4 regions of the Streptomyces sp. NPDC050704 genome follow, and region 4 is predicted to be linked to each of the others. Evidence: riboswitches for the same ligand, from Rfam matches in the RefSeq annotation. Region 4 holds a riboswitch; each other region holds the start of a gene.

Region 1 (5,705 bases), on a different contig from region 4:
CGCTTCACGCTGTGGAACAATGGTCTAGACAACCGTGAGACACCTGAAGGGCAGCATCACATGGCTGAGCGCCGCGTCAACGTCGGCTGGGCCGAGGGCCTCCACGCCCGCCCCGCTTCCATCTTCGTCCGGGCGGCCACGGCCTCCGGCGTCCCCGTGACGATCGCCAAGGCCGACGGCAACCCCGTCAACGCCGCCTCCATGCTCGCGGTGCTGGGTCTTGGCGCCCAGGGCGGCGAGGAGATCGTGCTGGCCTCAGACGCCGAGAACGCGGACGTCGCGCTCGACCGCCTGGCGAAGCTGGTCGCCGAGGGCCTCGATGAGCTTCCCGAGACGGTCTAGTCTCGCGGATCACCGTGCGGCGGAGCCGCGTCGGCCCATTCCGGGCGACGCGGCTCCGCCGTTTTCGCGTACACCGCTCGCGCCTTTTCGTGCGCCGTCCATGTGCCCGTTTCCGCCCACGCGGAAATCACCCGCACGGAAATTCCCGGCGGGTGGAAAAAGGGGCAGCAGAAATAGGCCCCAACCGAATATCCCTCTTTGTATACGGCGCCACTGTTAATGCCGCAGACCTGCCGTGTTTACGGGAGGTTGCGAAGTCCTCACACGCTCCACGCGATCACCGCTGCCGGGAAAGCGCAGCCGGTGCGCGGCCGTCGCCCGCTCGGTGTGCAGCGAGGTGATCGCCCGGGCCCGGTCACTGTCGCCGCGTGCCACGGCGTCCACGATGGCGCCGTGCTCACCCCAGGACTCGGCGGGGTGGGCCGACGCCTCCACCGAGTACATCCAGGCGATCTTGTGCCGCAACTGGGCGAGTGTCGAGGTCAGCGCGGGGCTGCCGGAGGCCTGTGCGAGCGTCTCGTGGAACCAGCCGCCGAGCGAGCGCAGATCCTCGCTGTTGCCCCTCCTGGCCCGCTCCTGACCCAGCCTGACCAGGCCTCGCAGCACCTTGAGGTGCGCCTCCGTGCGGCGCTGGGCGGCGCGCGCGGCGCCCAGCGGCTCCAGCAGTATGCGCATCTCCAGCAGGTCCGCGCCCTCCTGCTCGGTGGGCTCCGCGACGCACGCGCCCGCATGGCGGCGCGTGACGACGAAGCCCTCCGCCTCCAGGGTGCGCAGGGCCTCGCGCACGGGGACCCGCGAGACTCCGTAGCGACGCGCGAGCAGTTCCTCGGTGAGCCGGCCGCCGCGCTCGTAGACACCCGCGACGATGTCGTCACGGATCGCCGTGCATACCGAATGCGCGGGAATACGCATGACCGGACCTCCGCCTTAATCCCCGCGAAACGCGGTCGATTGACGCTCGTTCAGTGACTCTATTGCAGAGAACCGGAAATTCCGATGGCGGGCCGGAATCCATGGCTATTTTTTGGACACACCACGCCACTGAACAGGCAGTCGTCCGGTCGGAGAACAGGTCAGGACGCACGAAAGCCCCGACTCGGTGAGCCGGGGCCTTCGGGAGAGGTACGCGTGGTGTCGCGAGCCGTCAGACGTTCACGCCGTGCGAGCGGAGGTACGCCCCGGGGTCGATGTCGGAGCCGTACTCCGGGGACGTACGCGCCTCGAAGTGGAGGTGCGCCCCGGTGACGTTGCCGGTGGCCCCGGAGAGGCCTATCTGCTGACCCGGGGTGACCGTCTGGCCGACGGAGACACCGATGGACGACAGGTGGCCGTACTGGGTGTACGTGCCGTCGGTCATCTTGATGACGATGTTGTTGCCGTACGCGCCTCCCCAGCCGGCCTCCACGACCTCGCCTGAGCCCACCGCGTGGACGGCGGTGCCGCTCGCGGCGTGGAAGTCGATGCCGGTGTGGCTGCCGGAGGACCAGACGGCGCCGCCGGACTTGTAGCCCGTGGAGATGTACGAGCCGTTGATCGGCGCGGTGTACGCGTTGAGGCGCTTGCGCTCGGCCTCGCGGGCGGCACGGGCCTCGGCCTCGCGCTCCTTCTTGACCTTCTCCTCGGCGCGCTTCTCCGCGGCCGCCTCGGCCCTCTTCGCCTCTTCTTCGGCCTTCTGGAGGGCGGCGGCCTCGTCGGCGGCCTGCTGCTGCGCCTGGGCCTGCGCGTCGATCTGGTCGGCGACCGAGTCGGCGATGGTGATGGCCTGGGTGAGGCCGGTCTGCTCGACCGCGCTCTCGGCGGCGAGGGCGGGAGCGGCGAGGGTTCCGATGACACCGGTGGTGGTGAAGGCCGCGACGCCGACGGCGTGCGTGGAGGTACGGGTGAGACGGCTCGGGCGACGGTGCTTCCCGGTGGCGCGGGTGAACGCCATGAAGTGGCTGGTCCTTTCCTTCCTTCTCGCCTACCGGGTTAGCTGACGGGTTCGGAGCAGGAAGGTCTCCTACGGGCCCCCTCCGCTTCGTGGAGGGCGTCCGATTCACCCCAGGGACTTCGTATGGGTCCCCGGCTCCCCTGGCTCGCGCCGTACGGGGACTCGGCGATGACTGTCCGGTGCCGCGGGTGCGGCGCACTGCCTGACGAACAGCCGGACCGACGCTAAGCGCGGGAACTTTCAATCAACAAACGGATCAAGGCTTTTGTTGTGTATGCCACAGGGCAGACAGGCAACCTCCCCATCAATACGGACAACCTGCGAATCAATACGGACAACAGGCGAGTTGAGGACGAAGTCCGGGCAAAAGAGGGCCCAGGCGACTCTTCAGTCGCCTGGGCCCCGGCAAGCTGCCTGATCTCTACTCCGCCGGTACGACGCTCACTTCGCCGATTCCGAGGGCCTTGACCGGCTCCTCGATCTGAGCGGCGTCACCGACGAGGACGGTCACCAGACGGTCCACCGGGAAGGCGCTCACGGCGGCCGCGGTGGCCTCCACGGTGCCGGTGGCGGCGAGCTGCTGGTACAGCGTGGCCTGGTAGTCGTCCGGCAGGTGCTGCTCGACCTGGTCGGCGAGCGTGCCCGCGACGGCGCCCGCGGTCTCGTACTTCAGGGGAGCCACGCCCACCAGGTTCTGCACGGCGACGTCCCGCTCGGCGTCCGTCAGGCCCTCGGCCGCGAGGGTGCGCAGCACCTTCCAGAGGTCGTCGAGCGCCGGGCCGGTGTTCGGGGTGTCCACGGAGCCGCTGATGGCGAGCATCGCGACGCCCGTCCCGTCCGGCGCGGAGCGCAGCACCTGACCGAACGCCCGCACACCGTAGGTGTAACCCTTTTCCTCGCGCAGGACGCGGTCCAGGCGTGAGGTGAGGGTGCCGCCGAGGCAGTACGTGCCGAGCACCTGGGCGGGCCACACACGGTCGTGCCGGTCGGCGCCGACGCGGCCGATGAGCAGCTGCGTCTGAACGGCTCCGGGACGGTCGACGATGATCACGCGGCCGGTGTCGTCGGCGGTCACCGGCGGCACCGGACGCGCCTGGGCCGGCGAGCCGGTCCAGGCGCCGAGCGTGTCGCCGAGCAGGGCGTCCAGGTCGACGCCGGTGAGGTCACCGACGACGACGGAGGTGGCCGTGGCGGGGCGTACGTGCTTCTCGTAGAAGGCGCGTACGGCCGCCGAGTCGATCGCGGAGACCGTCTCCTCGGTGCCCTGGCGCGGCCGCGACATGCGCGAGGTCGCCGGGAAGAGCTGCCTGGAGAGCTCCTTGGCGGCGCGGCGGGCCGGGTTGGCGGTCTCGTGCGGGATCTCGTCGAGCCGGTTGCGCACCAGCCGCTCGACCTCGCTGTCCTCGAACGCGGGCGCCCTGAGGGCGTCGGCGAGCAGACCGAGCGCCTTGGGGAGCCTGGAAACGGGGACTTCGAGGCTGATCCGTACGCCGGGGTGGTCGGCGTGGGCGTCGAGGGTGGCGCCGCAGCGCTCCAGCTCGGCGGCGAACTCCTCGGCGGAGTGCTTGTCGGTGCCTTCGGAGAACGCCCGCGCCATGATCGTGGCGATGCCGTCCAGGCCCTGCGGCTCGGCCTCCAGCGGGGCGGCCAGGAGGATTTCGACGGCCACGACCTGCTGGCCGGGGCGGTGGCAGCGCAGCACCGTCAGGCCGTTGTCGAGCGTGCCGCGCTCGGGTGCCGGGAAGGCCCAGGGCCGGGCCTCGCCGGCCTGGGGCTGCGGGTGGAATTCCATCGTGGCGAGCTCGGTCACTTGGCCGCCTCCTCGTCGGTGTCTTCAGCGGAGTCGGCGTCATCTGCGGCATCGGCGGCGAGCGGCTCGTAGACCAGCACCGCCCGGTTGTCCGGGCGCAGGCGGGCCTTGGCGACCTCCTGGACCTCCGCGGCCGTGACCTCCAGCACGCGCTGGACGGCGGTCAGGGCGAGCTGCGGGTCGCCGAACAGCACGGCGTACCGGCACAGTTCGTCGGCGCGGCCCGCGACCGTGCCGAGCCGGTCCAGCCATTCGCGCTCCAACTGGGCCTGGGCGCGCTCCATCTCCTCGGCCGTGGGGCCCTCCTCGGCGAACCGGGCGAGCTCCTCGTCGACGGCGGCCTCGATGACCGGCACCTTGACGTCGCCGGACGTCTTCACGTCGAGCCACCCCAGGGAGGGCGCTCCGGCGAGGCGCAGCAGGCCGAACCCGGCGGCCACGGCGGTGCGGTCACGGCGTACGAGCCGGTTGTAGAGCCGGGACGACTCGCCGCCGCCGAGGACGGTCAGGGCCAGGTCGGCCGCGTCGCACGCGCGCGTGCCGTCCTCCGGCAGCCGGTAGGCGGCCATCAGCGCGCGGGCCGGGACCTCCTCCTCGACGACCTCGCGCAGCTGCTCGCCGATGGTCTCCGGCAGCGCGCCGTCACGCGGGGCGGGCTTGCCGTCGTGGCCCTTGATCGAGCCGAAGTACTTCTCGACCCAGGCGAGCGCCTGCTCCGGGTCGATGTCTCCGACAACCGACAGGACGGCGTTGTTGGGCGCGTAGTAGGTGCGGAAAAAGGCGCGCGCGTCTTCCAGCGTGGCCGCGTCCAGGTCCGCCATCGACCCGATCGGGGTGTGGTGGTAGGGGTGGCCCTCCGGGTAGGCGAGAGCGGTCAGCTTCTCGAAAGCGGTGCCGTACGGGACGTTGTCGTACCGCTGCCGGCGCTCGTTCTTGACGACGTCCCGCTGGTTCTCCATCGACTCGTCGTCGAGCGCGGCGAGCAGCGAGCCCATACGGTCGGCTTCCAGCCAGAGGGCGAGCTCCAACTGGTGCGTGGGCATGGTCTCGAAGTAGTTGGTGCGCTCGAAACTGGTCGTGCCGTTGAGCGAACCGCCCGCGCCCTGCACCAGTTCGAAGTGACCGTTGCCCTTCACCTGCCCCGAGCCCTGGAACATCAGGTGCTCGAAGAGGTGGGCAAGCCCGGTGCGGCCCTTGACCTCATGGCGCGAGCCGACGTCGTACCAGAGGCACACCGCCGCGACCGGGGTCAGGTGGTCCTCCGAGAGCACCACGCGCAGGCCGTTCGCCAGGCGGTGCTCGGTCGCTGTCAGGCCGCCGGAGCCGGCCTCGGCTGTGGCCGTGTGACCCATGGGCATGTACGTCCCTTCGATCGCGGAAAACTGCTCAATTCCTGCTAGTCGTGCCACTGTATGCAAGCGCGCCGACAGCTGGCGAAGTTCCCGCCCCGCCTACGCCGAGAGCGAGCACGCGGGCGCCCCCGGAAGCCCGTACGGACGGGTCGTGGTCCGCGTTGTCAGTGGGCCGGTCCACAATGGAGCCCGTCAGAACCCGTTCATGCCCAGGCAGAGACTGTGAAGGAGCCGCAGCAGCGATGGCCCGCCGCAGCACGAAGACCCCGCC
Region 2 (5,705 bases), on a different contig from region 4:
GCAGCCGGGGCGCCGTCTCGACGACGTCCGGCTGCCCGCACGGACAGCGGTGAGCGATCGCGCGCAGCCCGCGCGGCGGCCGCCCGAGCTGCTGCTTGAAGGCCTCGACGTCCTCGTCGGTGGGCTCGGTGCGCGGAGTGGGCGGCGGGGGCGTTTGCATGCCTGTGCGTAAGTCTCTCTAGTCAGTTCAAATCAGCGGTTCAAGTCAGCGGGTCAAGTTGGTTCACCGGTCGGAGGCGTCGGCCTTGTCGACGCCGTCCCAGACGTTGGCGTACCAGGCACGGTCGGCCGCCGTCTGATCCGTACGCGTCTGCTTCGCCGCGTCGGGGTCGATCACGATGTAGCCGGTCTCGCCCGGCATCACATAGTGCAGCCGCTCCCGGATGCGCTGCTCGGCGTACGCGTCGTCCTGCCACCGCGCCTTGGAGTCGCGCAGCTGCTCGACCCGCTCGCGGGCCTGCTCCCGCTCCCGCTGGAGGTCGGCGATCTCGGCGCGCTGGGAGACGTACTGCCTTATGGGGTACGCGAGCGCGACGACGAGCGTGCAGAGGACCAGGGCGAGGAGCGCGGCCCGGCCGGTCAGCCGCGAGCGGCGGGCCTGGCGCTTGGTCTGCGAGCGGTAGACACGCTCGGCGGTCTGCTCACCGAGCAGCCGCAGCCTGGTCGCGGTGGAGAACCGGTCACGGTCCTTCACGGCCATCTGTCCCGCCTCCCCGATACAAACCCGTCTGCAACGGTCTGCGAGCCCGTCACGTGCGTACGTCCCCGCACACGGTACGGGACCGGGTACGGGGACGTACGTACGACGGGGCTGCGACCCTTTCCAAGCAGTCGGCTCAGTCCTTGCGGTCGGCTCAGCCCTTGTAGCGCGGGAAGGCACTGCGGCCCGCGTACACCGCGGCGTCGTCGAGGATCTCCTCGATGCGCAGCAGCTGGTTGTACTTGGCGACGCGGTCCGAGCGGGCCGGGGCGCCGGTCTTGATCTGGCCGCAGTTCACCGCGACGGCGAGGTCGGCGATGGTGACGTCCTCGGTCTCGCCGGAGCGGTGGGACATCATGCACTTGAAGCCGTTGCGCTGGGCCATCTCGACGGCGTCCAGCGTCTCGGTCAGCGAGCCGATCTGGTTCACCTTGACGAGCAGGGCGTTCGCGGAGCCCTCCTCGATGCCGCGGGCGAGGCGCTCCGGGTTGGTGACGAAGAGGTCGTCGCCGACGATCTGGACCTTGTCGCCGAGCTTCTCGGTGATGACGTTCCAGCCGGCCCAGTCGTCCTCGTACAGCGGGTCCTCGATGGAGACGAGCGGGTACGAGGCCACGAGCTCCTCGTAGTACTCGGTCATCTCGGCGGCCGAGCGCTCCTTGCCCTCGAACTGGTACTTGCCGTCCTTGTAGAACTCGGAGGCGGCGACGTCGAGGGCGAGGGCGATCTGCTGGCCGGGAACGTAACCGGCCTCCTTGATCGCTTCGAGGATGAGGTCGAGCGCGGCGCGGTTCGACTCCAGGTTCGGCGCGAAGCCGCCCTCGTCGCCGAGGCCGGTGGACAGGCCCTTGGTCTTCAGCACCTTCTTGAGGGTGTGGTAGACCTCGGCGCCCCAGCGCAGCGCCTCGGAGAAGGACTCCGCGCCGATCGGGGCGATCATGAACTCCTGGATGTCGACGTTGGAGTCGGCGTGCGACCCACCGTTGAGGATGTTCATCATCGGGACCGGCAGCAGGTGCGCGTTCGGGCCGCCCAGGTAGCGGAACAGCGGCAGGTCGCTGGCCTCGGAGGCGGCGTGCGCGACGGCGAGGGAGACGCCGAGGATGGCGTTGGCGCCCAGCGAGCCCTTGTTGTCCGTGGCGTCCAGGTCGATCATCGCCTGGTCGATCAGCCGCTGCTCGGTGGCGTCGTAGCCGACGAGCTCCGGGCCGATCTGCTCGATGACGGCGAGGACGGCCTTCTCGACACCCTTGCCGAGGTAGCGGTTGGCGTCTCCGTCACGGAGCTCAACAGCCTCGAAGGCACCGGTGGAGGCGCCGGACGGAACGGCGGCACGACCCGTGCTGCCGTCGTCGAGGCCGACCTCGACCTCGACCGTGGGGTTGCCTCGGGAGTCCAGGATTTCCCGGGCTACGACGACGTCGATGGACGGCACGAGCATCTCCTTATGGGATGTGACGCGGGATACGCCGGGCCGCGGGGGCCCGGTTGTTTACAGAGCGGTGATGACTCCGCGACATGAGCCTAACCGCCCCGGGGGGATTGGCCGGCCTCCCGGCCACCCCGTGGACGGAACTGAGGGTAAACATTGTTCCTTCTGGGAACAAAAAGCCCCGCTCCGGTGCGTACGGGGGAACACGCACCGGAGCGGGGAGCCCGTTGGGGGACGGGGGGTGGCCCTCACGTGGCCTCCACTATGGAGACCACGGATGGGGATGGGCCGTGGTTCAGCTGTGAGCCTGTTGTCAGTTCTGCCGGCTCTGTCAGCTGAGGTGCAGCTGCTGGCCCGGGAAGATGAAGTCGGCGTCGTCGACGATGTCGTCGTTCAGCTTGAACAGCTTCTGCCAGCCGCCCTTGACGTTCTCCTTGGCGGCGATCTCGCTGAGGGTGTCGCCCTTGACGACCTTGTACTCGCCGTCGCCCTTCTTGACCTTCTTGCCGGTCGGGGTCTTGACGGTCTTCTGCTTCGCGGCCGGACGCTCCTGGGAGCGCGAGGAACGCTCCTCCGAGGACTGCGTGTTCTGCTGCGGCTGCGACTGCGTGGAGCTCTGACCGGAGCCCGAGTTCGAGGAACCGGAGCCGGAGGAGGCCGCGCCACCGTTGTACGAGGCGCCGGACAGGCCCACGCCACAGCTCGGCCAGGCACCCTTGCCCTGGCCCGCGAGGACCTTCTCGGCGATGGCTATCTGCTGGGACTTGGAGGCCTGGTTGGCCGTGGAGGCGTACTGCGTGCCGCCGTACGCGGCCCAGGTGGAGGCTGAGAACTGCAGGCCGCCGTAGTAGCCGTTGCCGGTATTGATGGACCAGTTGCCGCCGGACTCGCACTGGGCGACGGTGTCCCACTCGGAGGCGGTGGCGGCGGAGGCTCCCGTGGCGCCCATCAGCGGGACGGCCACAGCGGCGGTGGTGACACCGGCGAGCGTGGCGATACGGGTGGCCTTGGACGGGCGGCGGTGCTTGCCCTTGCCGGAAAGCAGCATGAAGTGATCCCCTCACCGACGCCTGCGAGGTGAGCTGTCGGGTTCGGGCCGAGTGAGTTGCCCGGCCGCGTGACGTTGTCACGCGGCTTAACCCCAAGCCGTACCTGGCCTCAACGACCGGGTCCGGCACTTACCTTGGGTCCCCCGCTCCTGCCTACGGCGCTTTACGCGACGACTGTTCCCGTACGGCCGTTGGCAGGATTCGGCGTGCGACCGTCGGGGCTCACCAGTGGCGAGCGGTCACGACCGTAGACACGCGATCCGCCGAATTTCAAAGACGATCAGGGTCCTTGAGATCCATCTCTCATTTTCACCAAACGGGACATTCGCCGCGAACTACCGCTGCTTTTCGCCCGATTCGGCGGCTTGGTCGCCGATGACCCGTCCGTCACTCGCTGTCGAGTTCGAGGCTCTGACCGGGAACGATGAGATCCGGATCGGCGCCGACGGACGCCTTGTTCGCGGCGTAGAGCTCGCGCCATCCGCCGTTGACCCCAAGGGAGTCGGCGATCTCCCAGAGACTGTCTCCGGCACGGACGATGTACGAGCCGTCGGCGGCTTCACGCGAGGCGCTGTCATCGCGCGAGGCATGCCGGCCGGACGAGTCGTCCGTACGGGATCCGGTGGCGTTCTCGTCGGCGCTGCCGCCGCGGTGACGGCCGGAGGTCGCGCCGTCGTCCGCGCCGCTGTCGGCCCCCGTGTCCGTGCCGGTCGAAGCGTCGCCGTTCTGGGCCGACTTGTCCGAGTCGTCACTCTTCGCCGTGCCTGTCGCGTCGGTCGTGCCCGTCGCGTCGCCTGTGGAAGAGCTGTCCGAAGACTGTGAGTCGCCACTGGTGTCGCTGTCGGGTGCACTCGTGGCGTCGCCACCGGTGGACGAGTCGGACTTGTCCGGCTCACCCGATCCAGCCGAGTCGCCTGACTTCGTGTCATTTCCGCCGGTTTCACCCGATGTCGTGCCCGAGTCGGTCGACGGGGAGGCGGAGTCGTCCAGGACACCCGTGTCGACATCGGCCGACTCGGAGTCCTGCGACAGGCCCGCGACGAGACTGCAGGTCGCCCAGGCGCTCGTACCCTTGCCCGCGAGGACCTTCTCGGCGACGGCTATCTGCTGCGAACGGCTGGCCTGGTCGGCACTCGGCGCGTAGTCCAGGCCGCCGAACTGCTCCCAGGTCTCCTGGGTCATCTGGAGTCCGCCGTAGTACCCGTTGCCGGAGTTGGCGCTCCACGAGCCGCCGCTCTCGCAGTCCGCGACCGCGTCCCAGGTCGTACCGCTGGCGGCGCTCGCGCCGGTCGCGCCGAGCAGGGGGATGGCGATGGCCGATCCGGTCACACCCGCCGCGACGAGAAGAGCCGGAGCCTGACGGGGGCGACGGTGACGACCGTTCCCGGAGAGCATGCGGTTGCCTTTCGCGTGACAGCAAGGGATTCGACACAGCGGGGAACCGGGCGCAGCAGGGGACTGCGCACAACGGAGAACCGCGCTTGTGACTCCTGCGGCTGATGGGACCGGCCGCATTGGTGGGGAAGGTATAGGCATTCGAACTCTTGTCACAAGTCGATGCAGGGGAGATCACGTGAAAGTCACAAAGTTGAGGGACCGTCAGTTCTGACCTGCGGTGACGCGCACTGACCGGCCGTAGCGAAACGCCCCCGCAACGTGCGCGGCCCGCGCGTGACGTGTGTTTCACGTCACCCCAAATCGGCCGAATTCACCGCGAGTTGCGGGTCTCGGCAGGGCTCCCCGGTACCGTCACCCCGTGAACGCCCCACAGATCGAACCGGAACTCTTCACCTGGGAGTTCGCCACCGACCCGTACCCCGCCTACGCGTGGCTCCGCGAGCATGCGCCCGTGCACCGCACCACGCTCCCCAGCGGCGTCGAGGCGTGGCTCGTGACCCGGTACGCGGACGCCAAGCAGGCACTCGCCGACCCGCGACTCTCCAAGAATCCCGTGCACCACTCCAAGGACGCCCACGGCAAGAGCAAGACGGGCATCCCCGGTGAGCGCGGCGCCAACCTCATGACCCATCTGCTCAACATCGACCCGCCGGACCACACCCGGCTGCGCCGGCTCGTCTCGAAGGCGTTCACACCCCGTCGCGTGGCCGAGTTCGCGCCCCGCGTCCAGGAACTGACCGACCAGCTCATCGACCGCTTCGCGCACACCGGAAGCGCCGACCTCATCCACGAGTTCGCGTTCCCCCTCCCCATCTACGCCATCTGCGACCTGCTCGGCGTCCCCAGCGAGGACCAGGACGACTTCCGGGACTGGGCGGGGATGATGATCCGGCACGGCGGCGGGCCGCGCGGCGGAGTCGCCCGGTCCGTGAAGAAGATGCGGGGCTACCTCGCCGAACTGATCCACCGCAAACGGGAGGCGCTCCCGGACCACCCCGGCCCCGGCGAGGACCTCATCTCCGGGCTCATCCGCGCCTCCGACCACGGCGAGCACCTCACCGAGAACGAAGCCGCGGCCATGTGCTTCGTACTGCTCTTCGCCGGTTTCGAGACGACCATCAATCTC
Region 3 (5,705 bases), on a different contig from region 4:
GCCTCGATGGCCTCGCGCTCGACGCCGAGGGCGAGGAGCGTCACGGCTATGGAGAGGCCGGCGCGGTCCTTGCCCGCGGCACAGTGCATCAGCGCCGGGGCACTGTCCTCGGCCAGCGAGTGCAGCACCTGGGAGTGCTCGGCGGTGCGCTCCTTGATGATCGAGCGGTAGGAAGTGATCATCCGGTCGGCGCCCTTGCCGTTCGCGAGGATCGAGCGCAACTGGTCCAGGTCGCCGTCGCGGACCATGGTCCAGAACTCGGCGCCGTGCGCCGGGTCGGTCAGCGGCAGATTCACGTTCCGCACGCCCGGCAGCTCGACGTCGGGCCCCTCCAGCTTCTGGTCCGCGGCATTGCGGAAGTCGAAGATCGTGTGCAGACCGAGGGAGGTGAGGAACGCGGCGTCCTCCTCCGTCGCGTGCGCGAGGTGGCCGCTGCGGAACAGCCGCCCGTACGCCACCCGTCGGCCGTCCACCGTCGGCAGGCCGCCCACATCTCGGAAGTTGCGCACTCCAGCCAGTTCGGGCTCGGTCGACGGGACCTGCTGCGTCACGGGGCTCCTCCAGTTCGACCGCCGACGCGGCTCGTCGGCGAGGTGCGCTCTCGACGATACGACATGGGTTCGTAGGCCATTGAGTTGTCCACAGGCGGTGCCCACGAGGGACGTAGGTCATGATGGTGTTCGTACTTGAGCGTGCCTGTTCGGATATGTGAGGGCTTGATGGTGGAGATCGGCGCAGACGGTCGTACGTGGCTTCTTTCGGGACCCACGAGTAGTTACGCCCTGCGGCTCGGCGCGGACGACGAGCTGCTGCATCTGCACTGGGGTCCGAGGATCGCCCTTGCCGACGCCGAGGCACTCGCGGCGCGCCCCGGGCCGGAGTACTGGCCCTTCGAGTCGCCGCTCGACGGCCACGAGGAGTACCCCGTCGAGGGCGGCCCGCGTTTCGTGCGGCCCGCGCTGTCCGTCCGTACGGAGGAGCGGCGCGGCACGGAGTGGCGCTTCGAGGCGTACGAGGCCGAGGGCGACGAGCTGCGGCTGCGGTTCTCCGACTCCGGGCTCGGCATCACGCTGCACTACCGGATGCGGGCCGCGAGCGATGTCGTCGAGCGGTGGGTGACGCTCTCCAACGAAGGGCCCGCCCTGGAGGTCCTGCGCGCCGACTCCGCGACCTGGACGCTGCCGCACCGCGACAACTGGCGGCTCTCCCAGCTGCACGGGCGGTGGGCGGCGGAGTCCCGGCTCGTGCGCTCCGACCTCACCTACGGTGAGAAGCTCATCGGCAGCAGGCGCGGTCACACCGGGCACCAGCACCTGCCGTGGGTCGCGCTGGACGTCGAGGGCGCGGCGACCGAGGAGCACGGCGAGGTCTACGGCTGCGCCCTCGCCTGGTCCGGGTCCTGGCGCATCGCCGTGGCCCACCTCCCGGACGCGCGCGTGCAGATCACCGGCGGGGCCGGATACGACGACTCGGGGCTGCTGCGGCTGGAGCCGGGGGAGAGCTTCGTCACGCCCGTCTTCGCGGGACTGTGGAGCGACGGCGGCTTCGGCGGGGCGAGCCGAGCCTGGCACGCGTACCAGCGCGCGTACGTGATCCCGGACGCCGACCAGGACCGGCCCGTGCTCTACAACTCCTGGGAGGCCACCGAGTTCGACATCTCCGAGGAGCAGCAGCGGGCGCTCGCGCGGCGGGCCGCCGCGATGGGAGTGGAGCTGTTCGTCGTCGACGACGGCTGGTTCGGGGCGCGGACCAGCGACCGGGCCGGACTAGGCGACTGGACGCCCAACCCGGACCGCTTCCCGGCCGGGCTCAAGCCGCTCGCCGACGACGTACACGCCCTGGGGATGCGGTTCGGCATCTGGGTCGAGCCCGAGATGGTCAACCCGGACAGCGAGCTGTACCGCGCGCATCCCGACTGGGTGCAGTTCCAGCCGGGACGAAAGAGGACGGAGCTGCGCAATCAGCTCGTCCTGAACCTCGCTCGCGAAGATGTCCAGGAGTACCTGTGGAAGCAGCTCGACACGCTGCTCTCCAGTGCACCCATCGACTACGTGAAGTGGGACTTCAACCGCTGCTTCACGGACGCCGGATGGCCGGGCGAGCCGTACCCGCAGAAGCTCTGGGTTGACCACGTGGACGCCTTGTACGGCCTGTTGGACCGGCTGCGGGCGGCCCATCCTGGAGTGGCCTTCGAGTCCTGCTCGGGCGGTGGCGGCCGGATCGACCTCGGCGTCATGGCGCGTACGGACCAGGTGTGGACCTCCGACAACACCGACCCGCTCGACCGGCTCGCCATCCAGTACGGTTTCAGCCAGGTGCACCCGGCCCGGGTCATGGCCGCCTGGGTCACCGACAGTCCCAACGTCCAGCTCAACGGGCGCGTCAGCTCGCTGCGCTTCCGCTTCGTGAGTGCGATGGCCGGAGTGCTCGGGGTGGGCGGCGACCTGACCGAGTGGAGCGACGAGGAGCTGGCCGAGGCACGGACGTGGGTGGAGCTCTACAAGGAGATCCGGCCCGTCGTGCAGCGCGGTGACCTCCACCGGCTGCGGGCGCCCGAGGGCGGGCTCAGCGCCGTGCAGTACGTCCTCGGCGGCGAGGCCGTCGTCCTCGCCTGGCTCCAGGCCCAGCACTACGGTGAGCCGGTCGCGCCGGTGCGACTGCGGGGCCTCGACCCGGCGGCGGAGTACGAATGCCTCGAAACGGGTGAAGTCCACCGGGGTTCGGTGCTGTTGCATCACGGGCTGCGGACCGGGCTGCGCGGGGACCTTGATGCGGTAGTCATCCGCCTGCGCCGTATGTGACTGTTGTGTCCTTATTGGAGCCTTCGTTCCAACTCGCTCTGGAACGAAGGCTCCTGGGGTTGCGGCGCGTGAGCAGCGTCATATTGATGACGGTCCGCTGTCGCCATGTTCACGTAATTCACCCGTGTTTCCAGGGATTTAAGAAATGGTCGCGATCTGCCATTTACGCAGGGTGACTGACATTTCGGGCATGGATCAAGAGAACGGTGCGCACAGGAAACACCAAAGGTTGTCCCTGCCTCCACGGGTCGCTTACGTTCGCCACCAATCCGGACGGACGCCCAATCCTGCCGCCGCCCGGAATCCGCTCACCCACCCGAAACGGCAGGAGCGGGGGACCCACAGGTAAGACGCCTGTTCCGGTCTCCGGAACGGCTAGGGGTTAAGCCGTGCGAAAGCGCGGCCGGGCATCTCCAGCTCGCACCCGACAGCTCACCCCGCAGGCGCCGGAGAGGAAATTCGTCATGCCCGCGAAGGGTAAGCACCGCCGTCCCAAGTCCCAGCGTTTCACCCGCTCCATCGCCGTCGCCGGAACCGGTGGCGCCGCACTCGCCCTGCCGCTGCTGGGGGCGACCGGTGCGAACGCCGCGACTTCGCAGTCCGCCGCCGACTCCGTTGCGAATACCTCGAATGTCCTGAGCCGGTCCACTGTTTCGGACAAGGCCGCCGAAGCCGCGCCGATCGCCGCCGAGAAGAAGGCCGCCGAGAAGAAGGCGACGACCAAGACGTATGCGGTCCGGGCGGGTGACTACCTCTCGAAGATCGCCGACGAGCAGGATGTCAACGGCGGCTGGAAGAAGCTGTACGAGGACAACCGCACGACGATCGGCGGCGACCCGGGACTCATCCACCCGGGCCTGAAGCTGACGATCGGCGGGAAGGCCGCGGCTGACACCAGCTCCGGTTCCCGTGCCGATTCCGGCTCCGGCTCTGCCAAGGCCCCCCAGCCGTCCGCGAAGAAGCCGACCACGACCACCAAGGCCGCGGACACCGCCAGTGCCTCCGGGTTCGCCCTGCCGGTCGCGGGTGCGTCCGTCGGGACCCCGTACAAGATGTCCGGCAGCATGTGGTCCAGCGGCTACCACACCGGTGTCGACTTCTCCGTCCCGACCGGCACCTCGCTCAAGTCCGTGGGCGCCGGCACGGTCGTCTCGGCCGGCTGGGGCGGTGCGTACGGCAACCAGGTCGTCATCAAGCTCAACGACGGCTTCTACGCCCAGTACGCCCACCTGTCCTCCCTCTCCGTGTCGGCCGGGCAGACCGTGACCGGGGGCCAGCAGGTCGGCCTCTCGGGCGCGACCGGCAACGTCACGGGACCGCACCTGCACTTCGAGATCCGCACCACGCCGGACTACGGCTCGGACGTGGACCCGATGGCGTACCTCCGCTCGAAGGGCGTCTCCGTCTGACGCCCCGCTCGCCACGCGCGGGCCGGACCAACCGGCTCGTCTCCGAAGGCCGGACCCCACGATCCCCGGGGTCCGGCCTCCGGCGTTCGCGGGAACGATCGGGACGCGGGCGTGCCGCGGGCGGCCGAGCTGAACCGCGATCGACGTATTGCGGGCGTGTGGCGTGGCGGCGCGAGGTCTCGACAGGAGCGGGGCAGTGGGGACAGAGTGATCTCCGCAAGCGCTTTCTATGGGTCTTCGGAGGAGCCGCTTCATGACGACCACACGCAGAGCATTCGGAGCCCTGGCGGCCGGTGCCGCCCTCGTGGCACTCGCCCCCGCCCAAGGGGCGAGCGCGGCGGCCCGCCACGGCCGGGGGTGGCTCATCGCCCGTGACGACTTCCGGCACGGCCTCGGCCAGTGGGCGACCGAACTGCAGGACGGCGGCAGCGTCACCGCCTCCCGGGGCGTCCTGGAGATCGACGTGCCCAGCGGGGCGACGGTCTGGTTCAAGCGCCGGCTGCGGGGGCCGTACGTCATCGAGTACACCGCCACGCCGGTCTCCGCGGGCGGGGCGAACGACCGGGTGTCCGACCTCAACAACTTCTGGAACGCCACCGACGTGCGTTCCCCCGGCGACCTGTTCGCGACGGAACGCGGCGGGGCGCTCCCCGAGTACGACTACCTCAAGACGTACTACTCCGGGTACGGCGCGAACTACAACACGACCACGCGGCTGCGCCGTTACGTGGGCGAGGCGGGCGTGCGACCGCTGGTCCTCGACTACACGGAGCCGCTGCTCACGGCCAACGAGCCCCATCGCGTCCGGATCGTCTCGAACGGTTCGACGGTCCAGTGGTGGAACAACGGCAGGCTCGTCTTCGACTACGTGGACCCGGAGCCCTACACGAGCGGGCACTTCGCGTTCCGGACCGTCTGGAGCCATTTCAGGATCACGGACTTCCGGGTGTGGCGGGGCAACGACTCCTGATGAGGCCTTATTCCGGGGTTGACCAACACTTGACGAGTGGCTTATCTCACCGCGCGTCAACCCTTTCCTACGGTCGCGTAGCTCACAACCGAAGGGGAATCATGGGCCGATGTGGCAGACGATTCGAAGTATGACAACACATCAGTGATCGGGTCGTACGTAGCGGTGGGGGACAGCTTCACCGAAGGCGTCGGCGACCCCGGCCCCGACGGGGCGCTGGTCGGCTGGGCGGACCGGTTCGCGGTGCTTCTCGCGGACCGGCGGCCCGAGGGCGACTTCGGCTACACCAACCTCGCCGTCCGCGGGAAACTGCTCGACCAGATCGTCGAGGACCAACTGCGGCGGGCCAAGGAGCTCTCGCCGGATCTGGTCTCCTTCTGCGCGGGCGGCAACGACATCCTCCGGCCGGGCACCGACCCCGACGAGGTCGCGGAGCGCTTCGAACGTGCCGTCGTGGAGCTCACGTCGGCCGTCGGCACGGTGCTCGTGACCACCGGCTTCGACACCCGTGGCATCCCCGTGCTC
Region 4 (5,705 bases):
CCGTGATCGCGCCCACCGTCGAGCCGGACTGCTTCGGCTCGATCAGCAGCTTGTAGGCGTCGCGGCCCGCGACCCGCATCGTGCCGTCGACGGTCACGGACGTCGTGTCGTCGGCCGCCTTCAGCGCCTCGTCGGCCAGCTCCTTGGGAGTGGCCGGCATGTCCTCGGACTTCCCCTTCTCGCCCCTTTCGCCCTTTTCGGCGGAGCCTGAGGAGGTGTCCTTCGTGTGGTAGGCCTCGTTCGACGCGCTGTCGTACGCCCACACCTCGTCGCCGTTGTGGATCACGCTGTACTCGGAGGCCTTGTCGAGCAGCGACAGCTTCTGCCTGCCCTCGCCGTCGGCCGCGACCCGGACCGTGTGCGTACCGGACGCCAGCTCCATCAGCTTCGACGACGGCTCGGCGGACGAGCCCGACTCGTCGCCCCCGCCCAGCCCGCCGAGGCTGCTCTCCAGACCGCCGAGGTCGGGCAGGCCCAGGTCCGTACTGATCTTCACCGTGCCGGACAGCTGCTGTACGTCCGATGCGGCGATCTTCTCTATGAGCTGCTGCGCGGTGACCTTCGGCAGGTCTGGGTCGCCGGAGCCCGCGAACGCCGGGACCAGCCCGATGGTCGCCGCGGCCAACCCCACCACCGCGACCGGGACGACGTACCGCGCGGCCTTGCTTCGGCCGGTGCGCAGGTCGTCGTTCGTGTTGTCGTCGGATTCGTACGGTGCCATGTGTGCCCTACCTCCGTTGTCGGCGGCGGCTGACCGTCCTCGCACTCGTCCACCCCTGGCCGCCATTGTCACCCGAACTCCTGTGAAGTGGTGTGTCCAATCTGACCAAATCGGCCACCGGAAAGCGTCAGACCTCGGAGCCAACTCCGCGTACTGCTGGGGTATGACATGAGTGGACGGCGCCTCCCCCGACCCGTAGGGGTCGCGCGGGGAAGACGCCGTCCGAAATGCTGTTCAACGCCGGTGGATCACCGGTTCACGAACACATAGTCCGCCTGGTACGGCACGCCCACGATCGACCCCGCATCGCAGGCGCCGGCCGGAGCCACCCCGCCCACGGTGTTCAGCCGCAGGATCTCCGCGGTGCCCGCGAGCAGCCCCCGGTGCTTGCCGGACTGCGTGGCCCTGAGGTCCAGTTCAGGGATGTTCTTGTCGCCGTTCGGGGTCCTGGAGATCACCGAGCCGGTGACCGCGCTGCGGTCCGGCGCGATCCACTGCGGAGTACCGGAGTTGGGCTTCACGAACGAGTGCGCGATGGAGCCGGCGAGCACGGCGCGCACATCACGCTGCGCGAAGGCCGTGGTGCCGTCGTCCGCCTTCTTGCACTCGTAGATCTGCTTGCCCTTGATGACCGGGGCCTGGAAGTTGTTGAGCGCGTGCCGGAAGTCGAAGTTCGTGGTGACCTTGTGGAGCTGGCCGCGGACGGCTCCACCCGGGAACTCGGCGGTGTGCAGATTGGCGTAGAAACTGCCCGGGTCGGCCGTCAACTGGCTGAGCAGCGCGGCATCCTTCACCTTGACCGTGCCGGTGACCGTGCGGCCCTTGGCGTTGTCCAGCAGCTTGGTGAAGTCGACCTTGACGCCGCCGTTGACGCCCTTGGCGCCCTGGTGGATGTGGAGCAGGGTCGGCTTGCCGGTGCCGCGCCACTTGACCGCGACGGACACCGTGTCCCCCTCGACCTTCACGAACTCGAGCGCCGCACCGTCCCGGTCGCCGACGGCGGGGCCGCCCTGCACCGGCACCTCGTTCGCGGCGTTCAGGCTCGCGGCGAGGATGGTGCCGCCACTGTCCTCGGTGAGCCCGTCGCTGCCGCTGTCGGCGACCGCCGGGATGGCGGAGGCGGCGACCCCGGCCGCGGCGGCCACCGCGACAGCGGCCATGACCAGGCTCTTACGACGCCGTGCGAACGTAACGATCGTCCCCATGATTCTGTTTTCTCCCCGTAATTCCGCCGACACCCCCTGCGCCAGCTTCCGCGGAGCAATACGGAACGTATTCGAGCCTGAACTCAATCCAATTATGTGACCTGTGTCACATTTTGCGAGCAGGCGGCGAGGGAGGAGAACGGCCGGGTCAGCCCGCCCGGTGCACCACCGCGTCGCACAGTTCCACCAGCGCCGCCTTCGCGTCGCACTCCGGGAGCGGTACGAGGGTGGCGCGGGCGTCCTCCGCGTAGCGCACGGTGTCGTGGCGGGCCTGCTCCAGAGCGGGGTGCACCCGCAGCCTGGCCAGCGCCTCCGCATGCCGGGCGTCGTCCGTCAGGTCGGAACCGAGCAGTTCGGACAGCGCGATGTCCTCGGCAAGACCGAGCCGCTCCACGCGCTCACGCAACCGCAGCACGGGCAGCGTGGGAATGCCCTCGCGCAGGTCGGTGCCGGGCGTCTTGCCGGACTCGTGCGAGTCGCTCGCGATGTCCAGCACGTCGTCGGCGAGCTGGAAGGCGACGCCCAGCCGCTCGCCGTACTGCGTCAGCACGTCGACGACCGTCTCGTCGGCTCCCGACATCATCGCGCCGAATCGTCCCGCCACCGCGATCAGCGAGCCGGTCTTGCCGCCCAGCACGTCCATGTAGTGGTCGATCGGGTCGCGCCCGTCACGAGGCCCGGCCGTCTCCAGGATCTGGCCGGTGACCAGCCGCTCGAACGCCTCCGCCTGGATTCGTACGGCCTCGGGTCCGAGGTCGGCCAGGATCTGCGAGGCGCGCGCGAAGAGGAAGTCTCCGGTGAGGACCGCCACCGAGTTGCCCCAGCGGGTGTTGGCGCTGGGCACCCCGCGGCGCACGTCCGCCTCGTCCATCACGTCGTCGTGGTACAGCGTGGCCAGATGGGTCAGCTCGACGACCACGGCCGAGGGCACGATTCCCGGCGCGTACGGATCGCCGAACTGCGCGGCGAGCATCACGAGCAGCGGCCGGAACCGCTTCCCGCCCGCGCGTACGAGGTGCTGCGCGGCCTCCGTGATGAACGGGACCTCGCTCTTGGTGGCTTCGAGCAGCCCCTCCTCGACAGCCACCAAGCCAGCCTGGACATCGGCTTCGAGAGCCTGGTCCCGCACGCTCAGCCCGAACGGCCCGACGACGGTCACGAGGGTCTCCTGTCTGCTGACGCTCTCAACGGCGGTCTCTGGATGCTCTGGGTGCGCTAGGTGCTGTAGGTGTTTGTCGATGTGTCGCTGCTGGCACTCAAGTCAGCGTATCCGGTCGTCTTTCGATCACGGTGAGCGCCCGCCCGCCACTTCCCATCCCCCTGCCGGACACGCTCCGCCTGGCCCCTTTTGCCCCTGGGTCCGGACCGGGTCGGCGAAATCAAGGAAGATATGTTCTTGATCTATTGATACGACCCTAAAGTAGGAGCTTTCGCAGTAACCGACATCTTTTGCTCCCACCCCATGGCCACCAGGGCGTAATGCCTGAATTACCTTCAATGCCACTTTGTTCGCACTCGGTTGCGCCCGGTTGCGCTTTCAGCACGTGAAATGAGTCACGTCGGTGCGAATCAGGCGCGATGTCGCGCTTACCGACTCCCCCTTTGCATAAAGCAAGTTGAACATTGCGCTCCGGAACAATCGGGCGATTTCACCCTCGCTACGACGAGGTCAGGTGAATCGAGCCGCCACTTCAGGTCTTGTTCCCGCCATGTGCTCTCGCATACGTTCACGTCGATCCGGACGGACCGCCGAATCCTGCCGCCGCCCGGAACCCATCCACCCACGCGCTACGGCAGGAGCGGGGGACCCAGGTAAGTCGCCGATCCGAATGCCGGAACGGCTAGGGGTGAAGCCGCGTGCACTGTGCGGCCGGGCAACTCCCGCCCGAACCCGACAGCTCACCTCGCAGGCGCCGGAGAGGAATTCAGCATGGCCGCACGAGGTAAGCACCGTCGCCCGAAATCCCGTCCCCTCACCCGTGGTGTCGTCGCCGCGGGAACGGGCGGAGCCGCGCTCGCACTCCCGATCGTCGGCGCGACCGGCGCCCACGCCGCACAGCCGACGCAGGTCGCCCAGGTGACACAGGTCGCCCAGGCGGCACAAGCCGCAACCCCGCAGGTCGCGCTCGTCACGCACAAGGTCTCCGCGGGCGACACCCTGTCCAGGATCGCGCGAGAGCACTCCACGAGCGGCGGCTGGAAGAAGCTGTACGAGGCCAACCGCGCCGTCATAGGCGACGACCCGGCCCTGATTCACCCGGGCCTCACTCTGACGGTCGGCACGAAGAACTCCGGGACGTCAGCGGACCCGGCGAACACGACCACCGCTGCGACGACCACCAAGCCCGCGGCGTCCACCGTCACCCCCGCCGCCGCGAAGACGTACACGAACGACCTCGACGGCTGGATCAAGGAAGCACTGGACGTCATGGCCCAGAAGGGGATCCCGGGCTCCTACGACGGCATCTACCGCAACGTCATGCGCGAGTCGTCGGGAAACCCGACCGCCATCAACAACTGGGACTCCAACGCCGTGGCCGGAACTCCGTCCAAGGGGCTCCTGCAGGTCATCGCCCCCACCTTCGCCGCCTACCACGTGTCGGGCACGTCGCTGGATCCCTTCGACCCGGTCGCGAACATCACGGCGGCCTGCAACTACGCCGCCGCGAGGTACGGCTCGATCGACAACGTCAACGGGGCCTACTGAGCGGACCGGCCGACTGCCCGTGGAGCCCGAGGAGCCCGTGCACAGCCGGCGGGCGGACCTGCGAGTGCTCGTACGACGGGCCCTGCGGGTGGCCCTGTGAGCGAATCTGCGGGTGAATGCGTGGGCCGGGGAACAGCTTCTCCAGCACCACCGCGACCCCGTCCTCCTCGTTCGACAGGGTCACCTCGTCGGCCACCGCCCTGAGTTCGGGGTGCGCGTTGGCCATCGCGACACCGTAGGCCGCCCACTCGAACATCGGGATGTCGTTCGGCATGTCCCCGAAGGCGATCGTGGCGGAGGGGGGCAGGCCGAGGTATTCGGCCGCCAGGGCGAGGCCGGTCGCCTTGGTCACTCCACGTGGCTGGAGTTCGACGGTACCGGGGCCGGACATCGTGACGGAGGCGAGGGAACCGACCGCTCCGACCGCCGCCGCCGCCAGTCCGTCGTCGGTCAGCCGGGGATGACGCAGGAGAACCTTGCTGATCGGCTCCGTCCAGAGGTCGTCCCGGCGCGGGACCCGTACCGCCGGGAGCGTCGGGTGCGGCATCTCGTACCCCGGCTCGATGAGGGTGAGGCCGTCGACACCGTCCTGGTCCACGGCCGCGTACACCTGCCCGACCTCCGCCTCGATCTTGCCGAGCGCCGTCTCGGCCAACTCCCGGTCCAAGGTGACCGACCACACCATCCGGTCGGCCCCGGCGTCGTACAACTGCGCCCCCTGCGCGCACACCGCGAGCCCCTGACTGCCCAGCTCGTCGAGCAACGGCCGTACGCGTGGCGTCGGCCGGCCCGTCACCACGAGATGCCTGGCACCCCGCCCGACCGCCATCGCCAGCGCGGCCCGTGACCGGTCGGAGAGGGTGTCGTCGCCGCGCAGCAGCGTTCCGTCCAGGTCAGTGGCGATGAGTGAATATTCAGTCAGTGCGGCCATGATCAGAGAATACGGATCGAACGGCCCATCGACTCGACGGGAACCGGACGTCGTCCGGTATCTCGTCAGTCACCCTGGCACTGGCAGGGCGGCACAGCACGGGGCCGGGGCGGGAGCAGTCCGAAGTGACTTACCCGATCA

The links. A riboswitch is a leader RNA that binds a small molecule or an ion and turns the genes downstream of it on or off. The one in region 4 is predicted to bind cyclic di-AMP.
Positions count from the first base shown of each region.
Region 1: it holds a riboswitch for cyclic di-AMP, as region 4 does, so the genes downstream of both, AB0I18_RS25055 (M23 family metallopeptidase) here and AB0I18_RS02750 (LysM peptidoglycan-binding domain-containing protein) in region 4, are expected to answer to the same signal.
Region 2: it holds a riboswitch for cyclic di-AMP, as region 4 does, so the genes downstream of both, AB0I18_RS17400 (transglycosylase family protein) here and AB0I18_RS02750 (LysM peptidoglycan-binding domain-containing protein) in region 4, are expected to answer to the same signal.
Region 3: it holds a riboswitch for cyclic di-AMP, as region 4 does, so the genes downstream of both, AB0I18_RS31210 (LysM peptidoglycan-binding domain-containing M23 family metallopeptidase) here and AB0I18_RS02750 (LysM peptidoglycan-binding domain-containing protein) in region 4, are expected to answer to the same signal.

Region 1 is NZ_JBFAHW010000043.1:58,872-64,576, forward strand. Features, by position in the region: gene AB0I18_RS25045 (HPr family phosphocarrier protein) at 61-342, shown strand; gene AB0I18_RS25050 (GntR family transcriptional regulator) at 559-1,254, opposite strand; gene AB0I18_RS25055 (M23 family metallopeptidase) at 1,487-2,272, opposite strand; cyclic di-AMP (ydaO/yuaA leader) riboswitch at 2,286-2,450, opposite strand; gene AB0I18_RS25060 (pitrilysin family protein) at 2,694-4,082, opposite strand; gene AB0I18_RS25065 (pitrilysin family protein) at 4,079-5,440, opposite strand; gene AB0I18_RS25070 (DNA topoisomerase IV subunit A) at 5,677-5,705, shown strand, end outside.
Region 2 is NZ_JBFAHW010000025.1:91,111-96,815, forward strand. Features, by position in the region: gene AB0I18_RS17385 (DUF501 domain-containing protein) at 1-160, opposite strand, end outside; gene AB0I18_RS17390 (septum formation initiator family protein) at 224-700, opposite strand; gene eno (phosphopyruvate hydratase) at 855-2,141, opposite strand; gene AB0I18_RS17400 (transglycosylase family protein) at 2,464-3,180, opposite strand; cyclic di-AMP (ydaO/yuaA leader) riboswitch at 3,185-3,352, opposite strand; gene AB0I18_RS17405 (transglycosylase family protein) at 3,569-4,576, opposite strand; gene AB0I18_RS17410 (cytochrome P450) at 4,938-5,705, shown strand, end outside.
Region 3 is NZ_JBFAHW010000062.1:27,034-32,738, reverse strand. Features, by position in the region: gene AB0I18_RS31220 (tyrosine-protein phosphatase) at 1-551, opposite strand, end outside; gene AB0I18_RS31215 (alpha-galactosidase) at 720-2,801, shown strand; cyclic di-AMP (ydaO/yuaA leader) riboswitch at 3,097-3,262, shown strand; gene AB0I18_RS31210 (LysM peptidoglycan-binding domain-containing M23 family metallopeptidase) at 3,266-4,210, shown strand; gene AB0I18_RS31205 (DUF6250 domain-containing protein) at 4,464-5,180, shown strand; gene AB0I18_RS31200 (SGNH/GDSL hydrolase family protein) at 5,325-5,705, shown strand, end outside.
Region 4 is NZ_JBFAHW010000004.1:5,027-10,731, forward strand. Features, by position in the region: gene AB0I18_RS02735 (sigma-E factor regulatory protein RseB domain-containing protein) at 1-721, opposite strand, end outside; gene AB0I18_RS02740 (CHRD domain-containing protein) at 970-1,926, opposite strand; gene AB0I18_RS02745 (polyprenyl synthetase family protein) at 2,075-3,085, opposite strand; cyclic di-AMP (ydaO/yuaA leader) riboswitch at 3,703-3,852, shown strand; gene AB0I18_RS02750 (LysM peptidoglycan-binding domain-containing protein) at 3,857-4,633, shown strand; partial or broken gene AB0I18_RS02755 (HAD family hydrolase) at 4,761-5,564, opposite strand.